One region of the Burkholderia mycopellens genome, then DNA from elsewhere that is predicted to be linked to it. Evidence: riboswitches for the same ligand, from Rfam matches in the RefSeq annotation. Region 1 holds a riboswitch; the other holds the start of a gene.
What was found. A riboswitch is a leader RNA that binds a small molecule or an ion and turns the genes downstream of it on or off. The one in region 1 is predicted to bind thiamine pyrophosphate.

Region 1 (3,161 bases):
CGTCGTAGATCGAGCCGGGGCGCAGGCCGTCACCGAGCGAGAAGCTCACGTCGTACGCCTTCATGATCTCGCAGATCTCTTCGAAGTGTTCGTACAGGAAGCTTTCCTTGTGATGCGCGAGGCACCACTTCGCCATGATCGAGCCGCCGCGCGACACGATGCCGGTCATCCGGTTCGCGGTGAGCGGCACGTACTGCAGGCGCACGCCCGCGTGGATCGTGAAATAGTCGACGCCTTGCTCGGCCTGTTCGATCAGCGTGTCGCGGAAGATTTCCCAGGTGAGGTCCTCGGCCTTGCCGTTGACCTTTTCCAGTGCCTGGTAGATCGGCACCGTGCCGATCGGCACCGGGCTGTTGCGGATGATCCACTCGCGCGTTTCGTGGATGTGCTTGCCGGTCGACAGGTCCATCACCGTGTCGCCGCCCCAGCGGATCGCCCACGTCATCTTGTCGACTTCCTCGCCGATCGACGACGTGACAGCCGAGTTGCCGATGTTCGCGTTGATCTTCACGAGGAAGTTACGGCCGATGATCATCGGCTCGGATTCCGGGTGGTTGATGTTCGCGGGGATGATCGCGCGGCCGCACGCCACTTCCGAGCGCACGAATTCCGGCGTGATCTCGGCCGGCGCGTTCGCGCCGAACGCCGCCGCGCCGAACGCCTGGCCCGGGTGCTGGCGGCCCATCATCGCGGCGAGCTTCGCGCCGTTCGGGGCGCTTGCCTTCAGGCTCTCGAGGTACTCGGCGCGGCGCTGGTTCTCGCGGATCGCGATGAATTCCATTTCCGGCGTGATGATGCCCTGGCGCGCATAGTGCATCTGCGTGACGTTCTTGCCGGCCCGTGCGCGGCGCGGGTTGCGGTGCAGGCCCGGGAAACGCAGGTCGGCGGTGGCCGGGTCGGCCGCGCGCTCGAGGCCGTACCGGCTCGACAGGCCGCCGAGCACTTCGGTGTCGCCGCGTGCCTCGATCCAGCCCTGGCGCAGCGCGGCGAGGCCCGCGCGGATGTCGATCTTCGCGTCCGGATCGGTGTAGGGGCCCGACGTGTCGTACACGTAGATCGGCGGATTCTTTTCGCCGCCGAAGCCGGTCGGCGTGTCGGCCTGCGTGATTTCACGCATCGGCACGCGGATGTCGGGCTGCGAGCCGGTTACATAAACCTTGCGGGAATTCGGCAGCGGGGCGACGGCCGCGGCATCGACGTGAGCGTCGGCGGACAGAAACTTCGGATTGGCGTTCATGCAATCTCCTGTGCGAGCGCCGGACAGGCGCTTCGGCGCTTGCCCGGAGCCCTTGAAGTATGTGGGGCTCGAGCTAAGCAGGAGACGAGGCTTGGTGAGGCGGCGGATTTCGTCAGAAGGATGGCGTTGAAATCCGTACGCTTCCCTGCGCTGGCATTATCCAGATCAGGTTCAAAGGGTATTTCTCACCCGCAATGCCGGTTGTTTGACCGGGCGCATTGCAGGACCCCCGCGTTAGCAGCGCACAAGATACACTGGCTTGGCGGCGGTTTCAACCGGGAGAGGATCGGCTAGCCCGGCGCGGCCGCAGCATGGCGGGCGTTGCGATGGCCCGTCGAAATGGCAGCGCGCGTCGCCGCCGCATGGCCCTGCGGCTCGGCCGGCAGTGGTGAAGCGGTGCAACATGACGCGCTTTCGCACAAACAAAAAAAATTTTCGCAGCGGCTGTCATTTCCCGCGACGTCGTCCGTCTATTCGGCTCCTTAAACCCATGTTGTGGAGAGATGTCATGAAAAAAGTACTGATTGCCGCTTGCGTCGCCGCTTTCGCCACGATCGCCACGGGCGCGTATGCCCAGAACGATGCGATGTCGCAGCCCGGCTCGTCGATGTCGAAGGACGCGATGGGCCACGACGCGATGGCCAAGGATGCAATGGGCCATGATGCGATGAAGAAGGACGGCATGAAGAAGCATGCGATGAAGAAAGACGCGATGAAGAAGGACGCGATGTCGCACGACGAGATGGGCAAGTCGTCGGGCGACAAGATGGCGCCGTCGAACTGACGGAGGCCGGCGCGGCGCGGCCGGCGCGTGCGTCGCACGGCGGCCGCCCGCATTGCGCTTCGTCGACCCATTCCGGGAGACTTCATCATGCAAACCGTTCCTGCCACCGGCCGCGCGGCCGCCACGCCGCCCGCGCGCCCGATCCATCCGCTGTGGGTGCGCGCGAGCCACTGGCTCAACGCGCTCGCGGCGATCCTGATGGTGCTGTCCGGCTGGCGCATCTACGACGCGTCGCCGATCTATCCGCCGTTCGTGTTTCCGCATGGCATCACGCTGGGCGGTTGGCTCGGCGGCGCGCTGCAATGGCATTTCGCGGCGATGTGGCTGCTGGTCGGCAACGGGCTGTTCTACCTCGCGATGTCGATCGCGACGGGGCGCCTCGCGCGCAAGATGCTGCCCGTCACGCCGGCGTCGATCTGGCGCGACATCCGTGCCGCGCTGGGCGGGCGGCTGTCGCACGCCGACCTGAGCGTCTACAACGCGGTGCAGCGTGCCGCCTACCTGACCGCGATCGTCGATCTCGTCGTGCTGGTGCTGTCGGGGCTCACGATCTGGAAATCCGTGCAATTCCCGCTGCTGCGCGAATTGTTCGGCGGCTATGACAACGCGCGTGTCGTGCACTTCTGGGCGATGTCGCTGCTTGTCGCATTCATTGTCGTTCACGTCGCGATGGCGCTGCTGGTGCCGCGCTCGCTGCTCGCGATGCTGCGTGGGCGCTGACCCGTCAACTACGGGTGAAGGAAATCATCATGTCGGAATCCGAATACAAGCGCGACGATTCGCGCTGGACGCTCGACCGGAAGTCGCTCGAACTCGACGTGCGCCGCGAGCTCGAGATGCCGTCGCGGCGGCTGTTCAACCGGCGCGTGCTGACGCTCGGCGGCCTGACGATGCTGACCGGCTGCACGCTGCAGGACGATGCGTCGGTCAACACGTTCCTCGAGAAGGTGTCGCGCATGAACGACCGCGTGCAGGCGTGGCTGTTCAATGGCGAGCGACTCGCGCCGACCTACACCGAAGCCGACATCACGCGACCGTTCCCGTTCAACGCGTACTACGGGATCGACGACGTGCCGCACGTCGATGCGTCGACGTATCGACTCGTGCTGTCCGGCCGCGTGACGGGCAAGCGCGTGTGGA
Region 2 (3,161 bases), 960 kb from region 1:
CGGCGGTGTTCAGCAACACGCCGTCGAAACCCCACTCCATCACCTGGCACGCGTGCGACGGCACGCCGAGCCCCGCGTCGACGATCAGCGGCACGTCGGGCAGCCGCTCGCGCAGCACGCGCAAGCCGTACGGGTTCACGACGCCCTTGCCCGTGCCGATCGGCGCGCCCCACGGCATCAGCGCCTCGCAGCCGACATCGAGCAGGCGCCGGCCGATCACGAGATCCTCGGTGCAGTACGGCAACACCTTGAAACCGTCCTTCACCAGTTGCGCGGCCGCCTCGATCAGCCCGACCGGATCCGGCTGCAGCGTGTAGTCGTCGCCGATCAGTTCGAGCTTGATCCAGTCGGTGCCGAAGACCTCGCGCGCCATATGAGCGGTCGTCACGGCTTCGGCGACGGTCTGGCAGCCGGCCGTGTTCGGCAGCAGCGGCACCGCGTGGCGCTTGAGCAGCTCGAAGAAGCCGGCTTCGGCCGTGCCGCCCGTCATCTGGCGGCGCAGCGCGACCGTCACCATCCCGGGGCGCGACGCGGCGATCGAATCGGACAGCGACTGCAGCGACGGGTAGCGCGACGTGCCGAGCAGCACGCGGCTTGCAAAGGTTTCGCCGTACAGCGTCAGCGCGTCGGCGGAGGTGGGGGACGTCATGTCGTTTTCCTGGAAGAGCGGGGACGAACCGGCGGCGCTCAGCCGCCCGCGACCGGGTGCACGACGTCGAGCTTGTCGCCCGCCGCGAGTGCGCGCGCCGCGTGCTGCGTGCGCGCGACGAAGTTGCCGTTCAGCGCGACCGCATACGGCGGACGCGCGCCGTACGCGGCGAGCGCGTCGGCCACCGTTGCGCCGTCGGGCAACGTCAGGTTCTGTTGGTTGATCTGGATATCCATGAGGCTTCGTCGAATTCGGTCGGCAGCGCGCGTCAGGCCGGCTGGCGCGCGTCGTGGCGATGATGAAGGAGCGTCGGCCAGCGCTCGGCGTCGCGCCACGCGGCGAACGCATCGGCATCGCCGAACGCGCCGCCGAGCGCGGCTTCGGCGACCGCAACCGCCGCGTGCGCGACTTCCGGCGCGATCATGAAGCCGTGCCGGTACAGGCCGTTGACGGCGAGCGTCGATGCGCCGTCCCAGATCACCGCCGGGCGATGATCGGGCAGCGTCGGCCGGCACTGCGCGTTGAGTTCGAGGATGCGCGCCTCGCCGAACGCCGGATGCACGGAGAACGCCGCGCTCAGCAATTCAAGCGCGGAGCGCACGCTGACGGGCGACATGTCCTCGCCCTCCACCTCGGTCGCGCCAATCACATAGAGATCGTCCTGCTTCGGCGCGATGTACAGCGGGTAGCGCGGATGCAGCAGCCGCACGGGCCGGGTAAGCCCGATGCCGGGCGCGCGCACGCGCGCGACTTCGCCGCGGATGCCGCGCAACGCCGGCAGCGCGGGTTTCGCGCCGAGCCCGCGGCAATCGATCGTGACATGCGCGGCGGGCAGGTTCGCATCGTCGATCGTGACGTGCCAGTGCAGGTCGACGCCACGCTCGACGAGGCCCGCCGCGAGCGCGTGCAGCGCCTGGCGGTTGTCGAGCTGGCCTTCGTTCGGCAGCAGCAGGCCGCGCGCGAAGCGGCCCGCGAGCACCGGCTCGGCCGCATCGACCTGCGCGCCGGCGAGCGTCACGAAACCGTTGTCGAACAGGTCGGCAGGCGCGTTCGCGCGCACGCGCCGCTCGAACAGCGGCGCCTCCGCGCGGTCCGCGTGATGCCAGACGACGAGCGTGCCGTGATGCTGGAAGAAGACGGGTTCGGGCAGTTCCGCGAGCCACTGCGGCCAGCGCGCGAGGGAAGCTGCGCCGAGCTCGGTGATCAGCAGTTCCGCGCTCGCGGCTTCCGCGAGCGGCGCGAGCATCGCGGCCGCGACCCATGCGGCCGACTGCTCGCCGTCCGGGCCGCCGCGCTCGTAGAGCGCGACGCGATGACCGTCGCCCGCGAGCCGCCATGCGATCAGGCGGCCGACGAGGCCGCCGCCGAGCACCGCGAAATCGGGCCGGGAATCCTGGACGTTCATCGCACACGCTCCTCGCGAGCCGCGCGAGCACGCGCGACGAGCGTCGACGTGCACGCGCCGCCCCGTGCGAACGCACGCGACATCGGGCCGGGAACCATGCAAAAGACTGAAGATTGTGCGGTCATCATTCCTTCCGTAACGCGCAAGGCGCGTACCCAAAAGGACGAAACCGGCAGCAAAGGCCGGCCGGGCGGGACAAGGGCGCTGACCATGTGGGATGGCAGCCAGCGCGACCCGGCGGGATCAGAAACTTCCCTCGCCGGTATTACCCGGATCGGGTGCGAAGGGTCTTTCTCAGCCTCATCGCGCTGCCCGGAACATCTGCCGGCCACGCCACGAAGCACCCCTGTTTCGTCGTCGGCCATTAGACCATAAAAGCGGAAAGCGCCGCAAACTGTCCCCTTGCGGCAAATTCGCCGTCGTGCCGCGCCGCTCTGGCACAATGCCCGCAGGCCGGCCGCGTGAGCGGCCGGTTGCCGCGTCACCGCCGGCCTTAAGCGCCGTTTAAGACACGCGGGCGACCATCCGGACGCCCGCCGTCAGTCGGCGCCGCGTCCCGGCATGCCGTATCGCGGCGCGCGCCCGGCTTCGCCCGGCCCGCGCGCCGGCTACTCATCAGGAAGCACATGACCCAATCGATCGATCCCGTCCGCTCCGCCGCCTCCGACGCGCCGCAGGACGAGCGCCCGGTATCCGCATGGAGCCTCATCAAGCCCTACTGGGTATCGTCCGAATGGAAAATCGCGTGGGGCCTGCTGGTCGCGATCATCGCGATCAACCTCTGCGTGGTCTGGATCAACGTCCGGCTGAACAAGTGGAACGCGGAGTTCTACAACGCGCTGCAGTCGAAGGACGTCCACGACTTCCCGAACCTGCTGATGCAGTTCTCCGCGCTCGCGTTCGCGTTCATCATCCTCGCCGTGTACGGCCGCTACCTGCGGCAGATGCTCGGCTTCCGCTGGCGCCAGTGGCTCACCGACCGCTTTCTCGGCCAGTGGCTCGGCGATCGCGCGTTCTACCGGATCGAGCGTGACCGCCTCGCCGACAACCCCGACCAGCGGATTACCGACGATCTCCAGTCGTTCGCGACGACCACGCTCGCGCTGT

Region 2: another riboswitch for thiamine pyrophosphate. It lies ahead of ACPTTC_RS01855 (FAD-dependent oxidoreductase); the one in region 1 lies ahead of thiC (phosphomethylpyrimidine synthase ThiC).

Annotation. Positions count from the first base shown of each region.
Region 1 covers NZ_OZ183802.1:1,352,939-1,356,099, forward strand. The annotation lists gene thiC (phosphomethylpyrimidine synthase ThiC) at 1-1,237, opposite strand, end outside; TPP riboswitch at 1,362-1,478, opposite strand; gene ACPTTC_RS06345 (pentapeptide MXKDX repeat protein) at 1,746-2,021, shown strand; gene ACPTTC_RS06350 (cytochrome b/b6 domain-containing protein) at 2,109-2,741, shown strand; gene ACPTTC_RS06355 (molybdopterin-dependent oxidoreductase) at 2,771-3,161, shown strand, end outside.
Region 2 covers NZ_OZ183802.1:391,052-394,212, reverse strand. The annotation lists gene ACPTTC_RS01865 (thiazole synthase) at 1-649, opposite strand, end outside; gene thiS (sulfur carrier protein ThiS) at 688-885, opposite strand; gene ACPTTC_RS01855 (FAD-dependent oxidoreductase) at 918-2,054, opposite strand; TPP riboswitch at 2,289-2,412, opposite strand; gene ACPTTC_RS01850 (ABC transporter ATP-binding protein/permease) at 2,681-3,161, shown strand, end outside.